One region of the Kouleothrix sp. genome, then DNA from elsewhere that is predicted to be linked to it. Evidence: riboswitches for the same ligand, from Rfam matches in the RefSeq annotation. Region 1 holds a riboswitch; each other region holds the start of a gene.
The links. A riboswitch is a leader RNA that binds a small molecule or an ion and turns the genes downstream of it on or off. The one in region 1 is predicted to bind S-adenosylmethionine.
Positions count from the first base shown of each region.

Region 1 (4,658 bases):
GCACTATCCTGGCCGTCGGCGAGGGCCGGCTGGACGATAATGGCAAGCGCGTGCCGATGAACGTCAAGGCTGGCGACAAAGTTCTGTTCGCCAAGTACAGCGGCACCGAGTACAAAGTCGACGACGTCGAGTACCTGATCCTATCCGAGAAAGATATTCTGGGCATCATTTCCGAATAGTCAGAAGTAAGAATACAGCATTCAGAAGATCATTGAAATCATCGCAAGCATTGCGTTTCGGTGATAGCACCTTCTTCTAGCCACTGACCACTGACTACTGACTGCGTTATTCACAGAGAGGACTCCCCAGCCCTATGGCGAAGCAACTCAAATTCAACGAGGAGGCCCGGCGCTCGCTCAAGCGCGGCGTCGACATTGTTGCCGACGCGGTCAAGACCACGCTCGGCCCGCGCGGCCGCAACGTCGCGATCGACAAGAAGTTCGGCGCCCCGACCGTCACCCACGACGGCGTCACCGTCGCCAAGGAGATCGAGCTCAAGGATCCGTTTGAGAACATGGGCGCGCGCTTGCTGGTCGAGGTGGCCACCAAGACCAACGATGTGGCCGGCGATGGCACCACCACCGCCACCGTGCTGGCCCAGGCGATCGTCACCGAGGGCCTCAAGGTTGTCGCCGCCGGTGCCAACCCGATGCTGATCAAGCGCGGGCTGGACAAGGGCGCCGAGGCGCTGGTGGCCGAGCTGAAGAGCCTGGCCAAGCCGGTGCGCGACCGCGCCGACATCGCGCACGTCGCGACGATCTCGGCCGCCGACAGCGAGATCGGCGACCTGATCGCCGAGGTGATGGAGAAGGTCGGCAAAGACGGCGTGATCACGGTCGAGGAGAGCAAGGGCATCGCCTTCGAGAAGGAATACACCGAGGGCATGCAGATCGACCGTGGCTATATCTCGGCCTACTTCGTGACGGACACTGCCAAAATGGAAGCAGATCTGGAGGAGCCGTACATCCTGATCACCGACAAGAAGATCGCCAGCATCAATGAGATTCTGCCGGTGCTCGAGAAGGTGCTGCAGGTCACCAAGAACTTCGTAATCGTCGCCGAGGATATCGACGGCGAGGCGCTGGCGACGCTGGTGGTGAACAAGCTGCGCGGCACGATCAACGTCCTGGCGATCAAAGCGCCGGGCTTCGGCGACCGCCGCAAGGCCATGCTGCAGGACATCGCCATCCTGACCGGCGGCACGGTGATCTCCGAGGAGATCGGCCGCAAGCTCGACAGCGCTACCACCGAAGACCTCGGCCGCGCGCGCCGCGTGGTGTCCGACAAAGACAACACCACCTTCATCGAAGGCCACGGCGATCAGGAGGCAATACAGGCACGCGTTTCGCAGATCCGCGCGCAGATCGAAACGACGACGTCGGACTTCGACCGCGAGAAGCTGCAGGAGCGGCTGGCCAAGCTGGCCGGCGGCGTGGCGGTGCTGAAGGTCGGCGGCGCCACCGAGCCCGAGCTGAAGGAGAAGAAGCACCGCGTCGAGGACGCGCTCTCGACCGCGCGGGCGGCCGTCGAGGAAGGCATTGTGCCGGGCGGCGGCGTGGCGCTGATCAACGCGCTAGGCGCGCTCGACAGCGTGAAAGTCGACAACGACGACGAGCGCTTCGGCGTGCAGATCCTGCGCCGCGCGCTCGAGGAGCCGATGCGGCAGCTGGCCAAGAACGCGGGCGAGGATGGGGCGGTGATCATCAACACCGTGCGCCGCCACCAGAAGGAGAAGGGCGACACGAGCTACGGCTACAACGTGCTGACCGGCGAGCTTGGCAGCATGCTGGAGCAGGGCGTGGTCGACCCAGTGAAGGTGACGCGGAGTGCAGTGCAGAACGCTGTCTCGATCGCCGGGCTGCTGCTCACCACCGAGGCGCTGATCACAGACATCCCTGAGGCTAACGCTGGTGGTGGTGGAATGCCTGGCGGCATGGATGGCATGGGCGGCATGGGTGGCATGGACTTCTAGGATCACAAGCTCATAGCTGGGTGCCAGCTCATGGTGCGCAGGCGGCATCGAATACCGATGCTGCCTGCGCTTGTTTTTTCCCGATCACAATGTAGGGGCGGCATACTGCCGCCCGCACGCTGCAATTCGAGCATAATACCAAATCCGGCTGATCGCTCGGATTATAGTGGGGGTTCGGGGCGGCTTCGCCGCCCCCGAAATTTCTTTTCTGTGCGCGCCCGGCTTGCCGGCGCCGCACAAGAAAACACAAGTAATCAAACGGAATTGGTATAACAATGTAGGAGCGGCGCGTGTTCCGCCCCAGATTGAGCCCACAACGCGCATCTGCGCCTATGATCGGGCAGGCTATGGCTGGGGTGAAAGTTGACAATTTCAGGCAAGTAATGTATCATTGCCGGCATAATTGAATAGCGCATACTCTTATCCAGAGAGGTGGAGGGACCGGCCCGATGAAGCCTCGGCAACCCTGGAAAGAACGTGGCGTTCCGAGCTGAAGAGGCGTGGTGGCGAAGTGTTTCGCCCCGCGTGCCTCTCGCCCCGAACGGCCGCTCGATCATTAGGGTGCCAACTCCGGCAGCGCAAACTGGAAGATGAGAGGCGAACGCTGATGTACGCCTTTTCCATGTGTCGTGGAAAAGGCGTTTTGTTGGTCCGCATCAGCGGGCGCCCGTCGTCCAGCACGATGGGCGTTTTTTATTTCCGCTCTGATGAAAGGACGATCACGTGATTACCGACACCACTGGCGCCTGTACACGCACACCCCTCAATGTCGCGCGCATCCGGCAGGATTTTCCAACGCTGCAGCAGCAGATCCACGGCCATCCGGTTGTGTTTCTCGATAGCGCGGCATCGTCGCAGAAGCCAGTGGCGGTGCTCGAGGCCATGGAGCAGGCGTACCGCTCGACATACGCGAATGTCCATCGCGGCGCCTACAGCTTCAGCATGCGCATCACCGAGCTTTACGAGCAAGCGCGCGCCAGCATTGCCGATTTCATCGGCGCGCCCTCTGCTAGCCAGATCGTCTTTACACGCAATGCAACCGAGGCGCTTAATCTGCTGGCGTACTCGTACGGCCGCACCTTTCTGCGGCCGGGCGACGAGATCGTGCTGACTGACCTGGAGCACCACGCCAACTACCTGCCCTGGCTGGAGCTGGCACGCGAGCGCGGCCTGAATATAAAGCGCATCCCGCTGACTGCCGAAGGCACGCTTGATCTGTCGTGCCTCGACGCGCTGCTGACCCCGCGCGTGCGGCTGGTGAGTTTTGCGCATGTCTCGAATGTGCTCGGCACGATCACCGACCCGCGCCCGATCATTGAGCGGGCGCACGCGCTTGGCGCGCTGGTCGCGCTGGACGCGTGCCAGTCGGCGCCGCACATGCCGCTGGACGTTGGCGCGCTCGATGCCGATTTTGCGGTGTTCTCGGGGCACAAGATGCTCGGCCCGACCGGCATCGGCGTGCTCTACGGCCGCGCCGAGCTACTGGCCGCGATGCCGCCGTTCTTGACGGGCGGCGATGTCGCGCGTGATGTCGATTTTGACAGGGTTGTATGGGAAGACGCGCCGCTGAAGTTCGAAGCCGGCACGCCGGCATTTGTCGAGGCGATCGGCCTGGGCGCGGCAGTCACGTACCTCGGCAAGCTTGGCCTGGCCGCAGTACACGCGCACGAGCGCGCACTGACCGAGTATGCCCTGCGTCGCCTCAGCGCCCTCCCCGGCCTGCGCATCTATGGCCCGCGCGATGCAAAGCTGCGCGGCGGCGTCGTGACGTTCACCGTCGATGGCGTTGCGCCACACGATATCGCCACCGCCCTCGATCAGCGCGGTATTGCCATCCGCTCGGGCCGCCACTGCGCGCACCCGCTGCACCGGCTGCTCGGGCTGGACTCGAGCGCGCGCGCCAGCTTCACGATCTACAACGACTTCGCCGATGTCGACGCGCTCGTCGATGGGCTCGCGGCAATACAGCGCCATCCGGTGCAAACTGCGCCCGCCAGGGCTGCCGACTGCCGTACGCCTCAGGTGGTGCAGGCGCGCGGCTTCGCGCTGGCCTAGCTTTCTCTGGTGCCGGCGCCATACCGGCTTAGAGTGGGAGAAAGTCTATTAGACTTTATTGAAAATAACAATGGTGGGGGTTTAGGGGGCCTGCGGCCCCCAAGAATCCTCTGTTGGTGGGGCAAAGCCCCCCTGGCTCCCTTATTTCCGATAAAGTCTATTGAACACAAGAATACAAATTTTACTTGACAATTATGATCAAGTATATTAAGATCCTTAGTATCGTCGCAGGTAAGCTTGATAGTGGCCTGAAAGGGTAGGGGATCGCGATACCCTAAGGAGTATCGCAATCCATGGAGGCGCCGATGGAACTCGCCGCATACCGTGATACCTTTCCGATTACGCAGCGCTACGCTTTTCTCGACCACGCCACCGGCGCACCGCTCGGCAACCATGTCACTCGCGCTATCCAGGCGCATATCGAGCGCGCGCTGGCTGCGCCACCCAGCCAAGTGCGCGACGCGCTGGCCGAAACAGCCGAGCGGATCAAGCAGCGTGCGGCGGCACTGATCCACGCCGCGCGCGCCGACGAGATCGCGATCGTACCGAATGCCGTCATTGGCCTGAATACCGCCGCGAACAGCCTGCCGCTCCAGCCGGGCACGACGGTGCTGGTGCTCGACGGCGAAGA
Region 1 is NZ_JAXLWP010000026.1:33,264-37,921, reverse strand. Features, by position in the region: gene groES (co-chaperone GroES) at 1-179, shown strand, start outside; gene groL (chaperonin GroEL) at 314-1,972, shown strand; SAM riboswitch class I at 2,390-2,569, shown strand; gene U0177_RS21885 (cysteine desulfurase) at 2,696-4,027, shown strand; gene U0177_RS21880 (aminotransferase class V-fold PLP-dependent enzyme) at 4,333-4,658, shown strand, end outside.

Region 2 (4,658 bases), on a different contig from region 1:
CGCCGCCCTCGTCGCCACCAACGAACAGAAAACGCCCGTCGGCCAGAAATGTGGCGGTGTGGCTGGCGCGCGGCGTGTGCATGGGCGGCCCCTCGGCCCAGCTGTCGCGCGCGGGGTCGTAGATCTCGGTGCTATTCGTGCGGATCCCCGTCGCAGCGATCTGGTCGACGCCGCCGGCCGCCAGCACGCGGCCGTCGCGCAGCAGTGTGAGGGTGTGGCCGGCGCGCGGGCGCAGCATCGGCGCGGCCGGCTGCCAGCTATTGCTGGCGGGGAAGAAGCGCAGCGCGCTGGCGAACACGCCGTGCGGGCTGAGCAGCGGCCGGCCGCCGCTCGCCAGCACGCTGCCATCGCCCAGCAGCACGGCCGCGCCCGAGCTGTTCTCGATATCGCCGGCTGCCGTCCAGCGATCGGCGCGCGGGTCGTAGATCTCAGTCGCGGCGGTGTTCTGCCCGCCGATCACCAGCACCCGGCCGTCGTTCAGCGCCACCGCCCGGCCGAACGTATGCTGCCCGAGCATCGGCGCCGCCGGCGACCAGCCACCCAGTGCGCGCGCCGGCAGCGGCGCCGCCAGAAGCGCGAGCAACAGCGCCGCAAGCGCGGGCCAGCGAAATCGCCGCATAGCAGCTCTCCTTTCGAGCGGCCGGCGGAATGCAGCCGCGGAGCTCGGCACAGCACGAGAATGGCGCAGCCTGCGCGCAGCCTACTCGCCGGCCCAGCGCGGCTGGTAATCCTGCCCGACAATCAGAACAATATCGGCGCGATCGAGCCGGGCCGGCGCATCGGCGGCAGGCGACGATTGGATGTAGCGCGCGTCGATGCCGAGCAAGCTCGCCAGGCGCTGGCGCGTCTCGGGCTGGCCGGTGTAGTCGATGATCTGCGAGTGCTCGTACACCTGCGGCGCCTGGCCAGGGTCGGCCAGCACAAAGCCCTGGCCGCGCAGGTAGCTACTGACCTTGCCGGCAATCCCGGCCACTGCTGCGCCGTTGAGCACCTGGATGCGGCCGCGCTGCGAGGCAGCCTGCGGGCCGGCGCGCCAGCGCGACACCACCGTAGCCACGTCGGCGGCGTTCCAGTAGATATCCGAGCCATCCTCGTAGTCGATCGCCACGTCGAGCGGGTTGATGCTGAACTGCAGCACGCGGTCGCCATGCAGCTCGCGGGCCAGGCCGGCCAGGCCATTGATCATGCCCAGCTGGCCGATCGGCAGCGTGGTACGCACATTCTGGGCCAGCACATCGGCCCACTGCGGCAGCGTGGCGATGTTGTCGAGCAGCCCGCGCGCGCGCACCTGGTCGAGCACGGCGCGCAGCACGCGCTGCTGGCGCTGGCTGCGGTCGAAATCGGTGCTGGCGTGGCGCGAGCGGGCGTAGATCAGCGCGTGCCGGCCGTCGAGCACCTGCAGGCCGGCGGGGATGTAGATCCGCTCGACGCCGTAGTCGTCGGTGGGGTACTCGGCGTCGAGCAGCGGCTTGGGCACGTCGACAAGCACGCCGCCGATCGAGTCGACCAGCGCGGCAAAGCCGTGGAAATCGACCTGGGCGGTGTAGTCGACCTTGACGCCCAGGAAATTTTCGATCGCCTCGGCCGCCAGCGCGGCGCCACCGGCCTCGGGGGTGGTGCCGGGGCCATACAGCGCGGCGGCGTTAGCGTAGCCATGCGAGTAGGCCGCGTTGATCTTGGCGCGGCCGAGGTGCGGAATGCTGGTCACCGAGTCGCGCGGGATCGACAGCATCGCAGCCCACTTAGCCACCGGGTCGACGCGCACCAGGATGAGCGTATCGCTGCGCACGCCCTCGCCGGGGTCGGGGCGCGTGTCCACGCCGATCAGCAGCGTGGTGAACGGCTCGCGCAGCGCGTCGGGCAGCGGGGGCTGGGTCGGGTAAAGCTCGCCGCCGCCAATGATCCGCTGGATAATGCTGCGCGGCGTAGGCGTGGGCGCACGGCGGGCATCGGGCTGCTGGATGCTTTGCAGCGTGGTGCGGGCCTGCATGTACAGCAGTGCCGCGCCGCCAAGCGCCAGCCCGATCAGCATCCCGATCGCAAAAGGCAGCCAGCGCCGCCGGGGGCGCGCCGGGCCACGGGGTTCTGCTGAAGGCGACTGGCCGGTTGTTGCCACAAACGATCCTTTTGGATGGTTGGTTCGATGCTGGCGATTATACCAGCCGCGCGCGGCGCTATCAAGGCGCGCGGCTCGCGCAACGTGTTTCGAGCGCACCTCTCTTCCGCGTGCGAAAAACGGGGCACAGGGCCGGCATTGCGTAATTTTGTCAAGGCATGCGTACGATGTGTTGCCCCTCCCCTGACAGGGGAGGGTAGGGGGAGGGGTCGAGCGACCTTGCACGAGCCCTGTCAAGGCATGGGCGCTCCTTGACAAAATTGCGTGACTCAATTATCATTGGCCGCAACAACTGAAGAGCGCGACTCTTATCCAGAGAGGTGGAGGGACCGGCCCTGTGAAACCTCGGCAACCCTGGAAAGACGTTTGAGTTCTCGGCTGCGAGTTCTGAACTATTCAGGGCTCAAAGCTCAAGGCTCAAACCTCAATCATTAGGGTGCCAAATCCGGCAGCGCGACTGGAAGATGAGAGGCATACGCAGACGTACGCCCCTTCCAAATTTGTTTGGAAGGGCGTTTTGTTTGAAGCTAGTGCTGGCCCTCATCCGTCTATTCGATGAGGGCTTTTCGCTGCCAGCCGCCACGATCACGCCGAGCTCACGTGCATCGCCGGCTGAGGCCCCATCGCCGCTCACCGGGCCATTTGGCACCCGCGCTCTCGATCACGCTGGAAGATCGCTGCTGGCAATTAGCGAAACGCCCAAGGAGGCACACCACTATGGCGGACGATATCACGTTCACCGGCTTCGAGACGCTGGCGCTGCACGGCGGCCAGCAGGCCGACCCGACCACCGGCGCGCGCGCGGTGCCGATCTACCAGACAACGTCGTACCAGTTCAAAGACACCGACCACGCCGCGCGGCTGTTCGGCCTGCAGGAATTCGGCAACATCTACACCCGGATCATGAACCCGACGCAGGACGTGCTCGAGCAGCGGATTGCCGCGCTCGAGGGCGGCGTGGGAGCGCTGGCGCTGGCCTCGGGCCAGGCCGCCGAGACATTCTCGATCCTGAATATCGCCGGCGCGGGCGACAACATCATCTCGTCGTCGGATCTGTATGGCGGCACCTACAACCTGTTCCGCCACACCCTGCCGAAGCTCGGCATCACCACGCGCTTCGTCGATGCGCGCGACCTCGATGGCTTCCGCAGCGCGATCGACGAGCGCACCAAGGCGTTCTTCCTTGAGTTTATCGGCAACCCGAAGCTCGACGTGCTGAACCTCGAGGCGATCTCGGCGATCGCGCACGAGGCCGGCGTGCCGGTGATCGTCGACTCGACCACCGCCACCCCGTACCTGTCGCGGCCGTTCGATTGGGGCGCCGACATTGTGGTGCACTCGGCCACCAAGTACATCGGCGGCCACGGCACCAGCATCGGCGGCCTGCTGATCGACAGCGGCAAGTTCGACTGGGCCGCCAGCGGCCGCTTCCCCGGCCTGACCGAGCCCGACGAGTCGTACCACGGCCTGGTGTACACCCAGGCGCTCGGCCCGCTGGCGTATATCATCAAGGCGCGCGTGCAGCTGCTGCGCGACATCGGCGCGGCGATCAGCCCGTTCAACGCCTTTCTGCTGCTCCAGGGCATCGAGACGCTGCCGCTGCGCATGGAGCGCCATAGCCAGAACGCGCTCGCCGTGGCCAAGTACCTCGAAGAGCACGCCAAGGTCGCCTGGGTCAACTACCCCGGCCTGCCCAGCCACCCGACGTACGAGCTGGCCAAGAAGTACCTGCCCAAGGGCCAGAGCGGCATCCTGGGCTTCGGGATCAAGGGCGGGCGCGCGGCCGGCGCCAAGTTCATCAACAGCCTGAAGCTGTTCTCGCACCTGGCGAATATCGGCGACGCCAAGAGCCTGGCCATTCACCCTGCCACCACCACCCACAGCCAGCTGTCGCCCGAAGAGCAGGCGATCACCGGCGTGACCGACGACTACGTGCGGCTGTCGATCGGCATCGAGACGATCGACGACATCCTCGCCGACCTGGATCACGCGCTGGCCCAGGTGTAGCCGGCGCCACTAGGTAAGGGCGATGCGCCGCCCGTGAATGCCAGCCCGAGGTTGTGCCGGCGATGCTTCGCCCTTACATGTGGAGTCGAGACGATGATCGCTATGACACGCGAGCGACAGAGCGACGGCCTTGGCCTGGTCGAGCGGCGCACGATGACCTGGCTCGATCCGCTGGTGCTCGAGAGCGGCGCGCAGCTGGCGCCGGTCACGCTGGCCTACGAGGCATACGGCCGGCTCAACGCGGCGCGCGACAACGCCATCCTGCTGCTGCACGCGCTCTCGGGCGACGCCCACGCCGCCGGCTGGCACGCCGGCGCGGCCAAGCCGGGCTGGTGGGACGCGATGGTCGGCCCCGGCCGGCCATTCGACACCGATCGCTACTTTGTGATCTGCTCGAATGTGATCGGCGGCTGCCAGGGCAGCACCGGCCCCAGCAGCGCCGACCTAGCCACCGGCCGGGCCTACGGCGCGCGCTTTCCGGTGATTACGATCGGCGATATGGTGCGCGCCCAGGCCCGGCTGATCGACCGGCTGG
Region 2 is NZ_JAXLWP010000006.1:19,132-23,789, reverse strand. Features, by position in the region: gene U0177_RS06275 (Kelch repeat-containing protein) at 1-619, opposite strand, end outside; gene U0177_RS06270 (LCP family protein) at 701-2,116, opposite strand; SAM riboswitch class I at 2,422-2,587, shown strand; gene U0177_RS06265 (homocysteine synthase) at 2,834-4,123, shown strand; gene U0177_RS06260 (homoserine O-acetyltransferase) at 4,226-4,658, shown strand, end outside.
Region 2: another riboswitch for S-adenosylmethionine. It lies ahead of U0177_RS06265 (homocysteine synthase); the one in region 1 lies ahead of U0177_RS21885 (cysteine desulfurase).

Region 3 (4,658 bases), on a different contig from region 1:
GAACAGTGCTATCGCTGTCACCCGATACTGAACCTGCAACGAGCAACCTGAAATCTTCAACCGATAGGCCCAGCCGTTGCGCCATCAACACATCCACGTCCTCTTCCACGCCTTCTTTCACCCGGTGCACAATCTTCCAGTGCAAGCGCTCGGCCACGCTTAGGCCAGCGGTCGGGTCGGCGCGCGCTGTGGCTACGGCGGCGGCGTTCTGCTCGAAGAACTGGATGAATCGTGCAAGCGCCTCGTCGCGCCGGTCGAAGATCAGGTCTTCGCACAGCTCGCGCTGCTCGGCCGGAATCTCGGCGTAGGGCGTCACGTGGGCCGGGTTGATGATCGCGGTGTCGAGCCCCGCGTCGACGGCGTGCTTCAGGAACACCGAATTGAGCGCGGCGCGGGCGTGCGGCGCGACGCCGAACGACAAATTGCTGACGCCCAGGGTGGTGAAGCAGCCGGGGATATGCTGCTTTACCAGCCGGATGCCCTCGATCGTCTCGATCGCGGCGCGGCGCAGTTCGTCCTGGCCGGTGGTGATCGGGAAGGTCAGCACGTCGAAGATCAGCGACTCGTGCGGCACGCCGTACTCGTCGCGCGCGATCTGGGCGATCCGCCGGGCCACCGCCAGCTTGCGGCCGGCGGTGTGCGCCATCCCGTCCTCGTCGATGGTCATGGCCATCGCGGCCGCGCCGTAGCGCGCTACCAACGGCATGGTGCGGTCGAGCTTCTCGCCGCGGCCGCCCTCGAGCGAGAGCGAGTTGACGATCGCGCGGCCTGGGTAGATCTCGAGCGCGGCCTTGAGCACGTCGGCCTCGGTGGTGTCGATCGCCAACGGCAGCTCGACGTTCATGGTCAGCTTTTTCAGCAGCGCGACCATCTGCTCACGCTCGTCGGCGCGCTCGGTGGTAGCCACGCACACGTCGAGCAGGTGCGCGCCGCCGTCGGCTTGCTCGCGCGCCACGTCGAGCACGCCGTCGTAGTCGTCGTTCAGCAGCAGCCGCTTCACCTTGCGCGAGCCAAGCGTATTGACGCGCTCGCCGATCATTGTGAGCGTCACGTCCTGGCGCAGCGCGGCGGCCTTCACCCCCGACGACACGCTGGGGATGTACTCGACCTGGCGCGCGGCTGGGGCGCGCTCGTAGCCCACGGCCGCGCGTAGCGCCCGGATGTGCGCCGGCCGCGTGCCGCAGCAGCCACCGACGGCGCTCACGCCATACTCGCGCACGAACTCGCCGAGGATGCGCGCGAATGGCTCGGGCTCCATTGGATATACCGTCTCGCCGTCGACCTCGAGCGGCAGCCCGGCGTTGGGGATGCACGAGATCGGCAGCCGCGAGTGCGCGCATAGGTACTGGATGGCCTCGCGCATATGCTCGGGGCCGGTGCTGCAGTTCAGGCCGATCACGTCGACCGGCATTGCCTCGAGCGTCGCGATCACCGCCGGCACCTCGGTGCCCAGCAGCATGCGGCCCGAGAGGTCGAGGAAGATCTGGGCCTGCACGGCCACGTGCGCGCCAGCCTCGTGCTTTGCGCGCCGGATGCCGTCGAGCGCGGCCTTGACCTCGAGAATATCGACGCTGGTCTCGACGAGCAGCACGTCGACGCCACCGGCGATCAGCGCGGCGGCCTGCTCGCGAAAGATCTCCGATAGCTCGTCGAAGGTAATATCCGAGAGCGCCGGGTCGTTCGACGAGGGCAGCTTGCCGGTGGGGCCGATCGAGCCGGCCACGTAGCGCGGCCGGCCGTCCTGGGCGGCGAAGCGCTCGGCGACGCGGCGGGCCAGGCGCGCGGCGGCGATATTCAGCTCGGCGGTGCGATCGGCCAGGCCCCACTCGGCCAGGCGCAGGCGCGTGCTCTGGAAGGTGTTGGTCTCGAGCACGTCGCAGCCGGCCTCCATGAACGAGGTGTGGATCTGCTCGATCACGTCGGGCCGGGCGATCGCCAGGTAGTCGCGGTTGCCGTAGGTGCGCTCGCCGCCGTAATCCTCGGCCGAGAGCCCGAACTGGTCGATGCTCGTGCCCATGGCGCCGTCGAAGATCAGCACGCGCGAGCGTAGCGCCTCGAGATAGGTTGGTTTTGAGCTCATGTGGCTTGACCTCGCCTCAGTGATACCAAATTCGGCCGATCACTTGGTTGATGCTGGGGGTTCGGGGGCGGCGTGGCCGCCCCCGAATTTCTTGTTGGTATGCCCTGCCAGGCTTTGCCGGGCAGGGCATACCAAAAAGAACGTGATCATAACGGAGTTGGTATGAACATGTATGCCTTGGCTTGTTGAACGCAAACAAATACCCTCACGCGCGGGCATGAGGGTTACTACGCTGTCCTCATCTCCCAGCTTGCGCTGTCGGAGTTGGCACCTTCCTTCCGGAGTTTCGAGTGCTGAGTGCTGAGTTAGCCAAGTGCAACTCAAAACTCACGACTGAGAACTTGGGAAGGGGTTGCCGGGGTTTCACAGGGCCGATCCCTCCACCCCTCTTGATGAGCGGTATTCAATTGTTGAGCCGCAGTATAGCAGCCGTCTGGTGGCTTGTCAACGGCGCTGCGCACTTGTCGATCACCTGCGTGGTGTGGCGCCCTGCCCCGCGAGGCCAGCAGGGTACCACACAACCAGAGCTTGGCGGAGCCGGAGCTACCACCAGAATGCGCGGCCGGCCAGCATGCTGCGGATCTGGTCGCAGATCTTATCGGGCTGAATCGGCTTGCTGATGAAGCTGTCGAAGCCGGCATCCTTGGCGCGCAGCCGCGTCTGGTGCATGATATTGGCGGTGATGGCGGCGATATGCGCGCGGGCCGACTGCGGGTGCGCGCGCAGGCGCTTGAGCACCGCGAAACCATCTTCGCCGGGCAGGCCAATGTCGAGCAGCACCAGGTCGATCTGCGGCAGCACCTCGATCAGCTGGATCAGCTTGGCGCCGCTGCCGCGGTGGTAGAAGTGCTTGAAGCCGGCGTGCTTCAGCAGCTCTTCGATCACCAGGTAGGAGTTTGGGTCGTCTTCGACCAGAATAATATAGGCGTTTTCGGGGCGGTCGGGCGGCGCGGTGGGGCGATCGGCGTGTGGCGTAGTTGCCATAGTGTTCCTATCTGCTGAGCGCCGGCTGTGGCTCGCTGGCCAGTGCGCGATGCTCAAGCTGCAGTGGCGTATTCAGCAGCTCCCTGGCCTGGCGCAGGTGCGCGTCGGCCACGGCCGGCAGCGTGAAGCGGAAGGTCGAGCCGCGCCCCAGCGTGCTGGCCACTGTCAGGCGGCCGCCGTGCAGCTCCACCAGCCGCCGGCTGATCGGCAGGCCCAGGCCGGTGCCGCCATAGCGCCGCGAGAGTGTCTCGTCGGCCTGGCGGAACTCCTCGAAGATCAGCTCCAGGTTTTCGGCAGCGATGCCGATGCCAGTATCTTCAACTTCCACCACCACATACCCGCTGTCGGGCGGCTGTTCGCCCTGCGGCGTGTCGGCGGGTGGGGTGTGAAAGGCCGGGTAGACGCGCAGCGTAATGCTGCCGTGCTCGGTAAACTTCACCGCGTTCGAGAGCAGGTTGAGCAGCACCTGGGCCACGCGCATGCGGTCGGCGTACACCAGCGGCAGGTCGCTGGCAAGCTCGGTGCGCAGCGCCAGCGGCTTGCCGTGCGTAAGGCTGCTGGCCGTCACCAGCACCTCGTGCACGATCGGCTCGAGCTGGCTTGGCTCGCGCTGTAGGTCGAGCCGGCCGGCCTCGATCTTGGCGTTGTCGAGAATGTCGTTGAGCAGCTTCAGCAGGTAGTTGCCGGCGTCGTAGATCCGGCCGACATAGTCGTGCTGGTCGGGCGCGAGCGGGCCTTTAAGCTCTTGCTTAAGGATGTACGAGAAGCCGATGATCGCGTTGAGCGGCGTGCGCAGCTCGTGGCTCATATTCGCCACAAACTGCGATTTCATGCGGTTGGCGTACTCGGCGACGGCGCGCGCGTTTTCGAGCTGCTTGTTCGATTCTTGCAGCCGGTGGTTGAGCGAGTCTTGCTCGCGCAGCGCGCGCTGGAGCTGCTTCTCGCTCTCGTACAGCTGGGCCTCGCGGCGCTCGACCTTGTGGTAGCTATCGATCGCCCACTCGACCACGGTGAAGAAGCTGAGCGAGGCCAGCATCGCCACCGCAGCGCTCAGGTAGCCCAGCAGCACGGCGGCGAGGAATGGTAGCTGCCACATCTGGCTGGATTGGCCGTAGCTGATCGCCGCGAGGATCATTGCGGCGATCGCGGCGGTGGCGGCCACAAACCCGGCGCGCGGGCGCAGCAGCACCCCGGCGATGCACACTACCAGCGGCGTGAAGAAGATGAACGGGTTGCTCGCGAGCGGGTAAAAGCCGAAGGTGACGATGATCGCGGCTAGCGCGCCGGCCAGAAACAGCACCACTGCCAGCCGGTAGCGCTTGCGCTTGCGCAGCATGTTCGCAAGCCAGTAGGTGAGCACCAGCACGCCGCCGATCTGCGCGCCCATGCGCATGCTTTCGACGTTGATCAGCCCGGTGGAGAGCAGCACGAGGCCAAACACGCCCATGCTATACAGCAGCGTGACGAACGATTCTTCGCGGAGCGATTGAGTGTACTCTTCGAGGCGCGGCTGGTTGATGCTGGTGTCGCTCATAGTACGCGCGTGTCGGCTAGGCGGCGCCCGCCAGCGCGCAAGCTCGCGGCGTCGGGCGCG
Region 3 is NZ_JAXLWP010000003.1:714,812-719,469, forward strand. Features, by position in the region: gene U0177_RS02670 (homocysteine S-methyltransferase family protein) at 1-2,080, opposite strand, end outside; SAM riboswitch class I at 2,316-2,479, opposite strand; gene U0177_RS02675 (response regulator) at 2,624-3,064, opposite strand; gene U0177_RS02680 (ATP-binding protein) at 3,072-4,598, opposite strand.
Region 3: another riboswitch for S-adenosylmethionine. It lies ahead of U0177_RS02670 (homocysteine S-methyltransferase family protein); the one in region 1 lies ahead of U0177_RS21885 (cysteine desulfurase).

Region 4 (4,658 bases), on a different contig from region 1:
GCGACGGTGTAGCTATGCTCCTGGCAGCCGCGCTTCTCGATCGCGTAGGCGGCGGCCAGCGCGGCCACGCGGCCGGCGACATCGAGCGGCAGCCCGCGCGCCAGGCCGAACACCAGGCCGCCCAGGTACGCATCGCCGGCGCCGGTCGGGTCGACGACATCGGCGATCGGGGCCACGGGGATGGCGATCTCGCTGGCGTGCGCATTGTCGTAGAGCACCGAGCCCTCGCTGCCGCGCGTTACCACCGCCAACGGGGCGCTGCCGATCAGATCGGCCTCGCTGCGGCCAGTCTTCTGCGCCATCATGGCGAACTCGTAGTCGTTGCCAACCAGCACGCTGGCGCCATTCAGGCCAGCCAGGATCTGCTCGCCGTCGAGGCGCGGCGTCTGCTTGCCGGGGTCGAACAGGAACGGCACGCCCTGCGCGCGGCACTCGGCGGCATAGCGCGACATCGCCTCGGGATCAGTCGGCGAGATAATCACCAAGTCGCCGGCGCCGAGCCCGAGGCCCAGCAGCGAGAGGTGCTTGGAGTGCGCCATCGCGCCGGTATAGAACGCGACGATCTGGTTGTTGGCTTTGTCGGTGTTGATAAAGCACGAGGCGGTGAACTCGTCGTCGATCAGGCGGATGCCGCTGGCGTCGATGCCCTGGCGCTCCATCAGGGCACGGTACTCGCCGAAATCCTGGCCGGCGGTAGCCACCACCAGCGGGCGATCGCCCAGCAGCGCGAGCGTGTAGGCGATGTTGCCGGCCACGCCGCCGCGCATGCGCCGCATTGAGTCGACCAGAAAGCTGACGGTGAGCATATGAACTTTATCCGGCAGAATATGATCCTTGAAGTAGCCGGGAAAGTCCATAATATAATCGTAGGCGAGCGAGCCAGTGACGACGATTCGCACGAATTGCTCCTTGTTGCAAAGCGCAGATTGCAATCTGCGCAACTAGATCAGCTTGTACTGCTCGCGCAGCTGCGCCGAGGCTTCGGCCAGAAGCTGCAGAGCGCGCTCGGCGGCCGCCACCGAGAGGCGGCTCAGTGTGCCCGCGACCGAGAGCACCGACTGGCGCAGCAGCGCCTCGGCGGCGATGCCGTGCGGCGCGAGCTGCCCGGCCAGCGCGCCGGCCTGCGCCGCCAGCGTATCGGCGCTGGCCCGCGCAATTGCGTCTTCGTCGGCGGGTAGCAGGCCCAGGCCAACCACGCCGCCGCGTCCGAGAAACTCGCCGAGCGCCGGCGCCGCTTCGGCCAGCGCCGCGCCGTGATGCGCGACATCGGCGATAATCATATCGACGCCGATCTGCAGCAGCTCGTGCCAGTTGGGCACCCCGCCGGCGAACAGCGCCTTGCAGCCGCGCACGCCTTCGAGCACCTGGTCGATCTGCTCGCGCACGCGCGGCCACTCGACGGGCACAAACGGCAGGCCGACCATCTCGAGAAACGGTTCGTCGACGCAGATGATCGTCGTCGGGTTCCACTCGCTCAGCCGCGCCTCCTGCCACTCGGCGCGCAGCGCCAAGTGCTGCGCCAGCGCGTCGAACAGCATGTCGTCGTACAGCAGCGGCTGGTCGTTTTCGTCGGTCACCTGCGCCGCCAGGCTGATCGGCCCGGTCAGCTGGCCCTTGAGCGCCTTGGCGGCGCGCAGCCCCTCGGCCTGGCGCAGCAGCTCATCGAGGCCGTAGGCGTCGTCGGGGGCGAGCGCCACCGTCGCGTAGCGATCTTCCAGGTAGGCCAGCCCCAGCCGGTCGAGCTCGCGCTCGGCGCGCCGCCGGTCGACATACACGCGGGCCTGGGTTTCGTCGACCACCAGCCCCGGAAAGCCGAGCATGCTCTGCACGACGCTTTGCTCGCGCAAGCTGCGCTGAGGCAGCTGCGGCCAGGCCAGCAGCGCCCCGGCGTAGCGGCGCGAGATCTCGAGCGCCTGCGCCGCGTTGCGGTGCGGCAGCCCGCCCAGCAGCAGCGGCAGGGCGGCGGGTGCGAAAGGCAACGGCATAGCGATTTACGATTTACGATTTTGGATTTACGATAAACTCCACATCGAGCGCTGGCGGGGCACCGGGCAGCATCGGCCCGAGAAAATCGTAAACCGTAAACCGCAAATTACATAATACGACGCAGGTTCTCCTCGTATGGCGGCCGAATAACGCCACGCTCGGTGATCAAGGCGGTGATGAGCTCGTGGGGCGTAACATCGAACGCGGGGTGCGCGGCCTGCACGCCGGCCGGCGCCAGCATCTGCCCGCCAATCGTCGTGACCTCGGCCGGGTCGCGCTGCTCGATCGGGATGGCATCGCCGTCGGGCAGGCTCAGATCGATCGTGGAGGAAGGCGCTGCGACATAGAACGGGATGGCGTGGGCGCGCGCCAGCACGGCCAAGCCGTAGGTGCCGATCTTGTTGGCGATATCGCCATTGGCCACCACGCGGTCGGCGCCGACGATCACGCAGTCGATCTCGCCGCGGCGCATGAAGTAGGCGGCCATATTATCGGTGATCAGCGTCAGCGGCACGCCGGCGCGCTGCAGCTCCCAGGCCGTCAGGCGCGCGCCCTGCAAAAACGGCCGGGTTTCGTCGACGAACACATGCACCGGCCGGCCGCTGCTGTGCGCGATGCGAATGGGCGCGAGCGCGGTGCCAAGCCCGGCGGTGGCCAGCCCGCCGGCGTTGCAGTGCGTCAGCACGTGGCCACGCTCGGGGATGAGCTGCAGGCCGTGCTCGCCGATCGCATAGCACATCGCCAGGTCTTCGGCCATGATCGCGTGGGCTTCGTCGAGCAGCGCGCCGCGCAGCGCGGCTGGCTCGTCGGTGGCGTGGGATTCGGCGGCGCGCAGCATGCGCGCGGTTGCCCACATCAGGTTCACGGCGGTGGGGCGGCTGGCGTCGAGCGCGGCCTTGGCCTCGGCCAGGCGAGCAAGCAGCTCGGCGGCGCTGCCGTGGTGCTGCTGCGCCACCAGCGCCATGCCATAGGCCGCAGTGCAGCCGATCGCCGGCGCCCCGCGCACCTGCATGCTCTTGATTGCCTGCACCACATCGCCGAGCGTCGCGCAGCGCACCGCCACCTCGGCGCCCGGCAGCAGCCGCTGGTCGAGCAGGCCCACGGCGTCGCCGTCCCACCAGATATGCTGAAATGTTTCGGCTGTTTTCATCAAAAAAAGCCGCCCGCACTGCGAGAGGCCCAGCTATGTTACCTCTCATCTTTCAGGTGCATCAGGAACACCTGCAGGAATTGGCACCTTCCCTACCGAGCTTTGAGGTTTGCATTTTAAGCCTGAGTTTTACCTCGACAACTCAGCACTTAAAACTCAGCATTCAAAACCTGGTATGGGGTTGCCGGGCTTCGTCGGGCCAGTCCCTCCGCCCCTCGTGATGAGCATACTATTCACTTCGACGCGCGATTATAGCATAGCTGCGGCCGCGCTGCAACCTGCCAGCACGCCCAGGCGATACCGGCGCGCAAAACACGCGAGCAGGCTCCTACACGCAGGGCGCGTATGCTATAATGCAGCCGGATCAGCAGTACATGCGGCGTGTTGCTTCGATGGGGCCGGGCGCCGGCGCACGACGCAATTGCGTCGCGCGACGCGAGCATGCGACTGACATTTTTAGGAACCGGCACATCGATGGGCGTACCGGTGATCGGCTGCCGCTGCGCCGTGTGCACCTCGCCCGACCCGCACAACCACCGGCTGCGCACTTCGGCGCTGCTCGAGGCGGGTGGCCGCACGCTGCTGTTCGACGCCGGCCCGGACCTGCGGCAGCAGGCGCTGGCCGCGCATATCAGCCGCGTCGACGCCGTGCTGCTGACGCACGCCCACGCCGATCATATTTCGGGCCTGGACGATCTACGGCCGCTGAATTTCGCGCAGCGCTCGGCAATACCGCTGTTTGGCTCGGCTACCACGCTGGGGATGGTGCGCGAGCGCTTCAGCTACGCGTTTCACGATAGCTCGCGCGGCTCGACGCGCCCCGAGCTCGAGCTGTGCGAGATCCGCAGCGGCGTGGCGTTTCGAGCCGCCGGCGTGGCCGCGCTGCCATTCGACGTGCAGCATGGCACATGGTCGATCACCGGCTTCCGCATCGGCCGGCTGGGGTATGTGACCGACGCCAGCGCGCTGCCGCCGGAGTCGCTGGCGCTGCTGCGCGGCCTGGATGTGCTGGTGCTCAACGCGCTGCGCTACGCCGAGCACCCGACGCACTTCAATGTCGCGCAGGCCTGCGCCGTGGCGGCTGAGCTGCAGCCGCGCCGCACCCTACTGGTACACATGACCCACGATCTCGAGCACGCCGCCGTGAATGCCGCGCTGCCCGACGGCGTCGAGCTGGCCTACGACGGCCTGGTGGTCGAAGCCGGCGACAGCTACGACAGTGCACCGTAGCTGCCACGGGCAGCATACGCCACATCGGCGTGAAATAGCCGTTCTGTGGTACGATAACAATGATAGCTCGCTGCGTTCATACAAACAGTATTCTGCCCGCTCGTGGAGCCCACGCTGCGTCGCAGCCGTCCGGCCTGGGCCGCACTGGCGCGCGGCCGGGCCGCGGCGTGTATCGCGGCAGGCGCACCCAGGCGCCACGAGCACATAGATTCGGAAAAGCATGCGTATTGCAATTGACGCCCGTCTGAATGCTTACCGGCAGGGCGGCATCTCTCAGTATACGCGCCAGCTG
Region 4 is NZ_JAXLWP010000005.1:298,661-303,318, forward strand. Features, by position in the region: gene U0177_RS05970 (carbohydrate kinase family protein) at 1-899, opposite strand, end outside; gene U0177_RS05975 (hypothetical protein) at 942-1,985, opposite strand; gene mtnA (S-methyl-5-thioribose-1-phosphate isomerase) at 2,093-3,136, opposite strand; SAM riboswitch class I at 3,179-3,363, opposite strand; gene U0177_RS05985 (MBL fold metallo-hydrolase) at 3,518-4,366, shown strand; gene U0177_RS05990 (glycosyltransferase family 4 protein) at 4,587-4,658, shown strand, end outside.
Region 4: another riboswitch for S-adenosylmethionine. It lies ahead of mtnA (S-methyl-5-thioribose-1-phosphate isomerase); the one in region 1 lies ahead of U0177_RS21885 (cysteine desulfurase).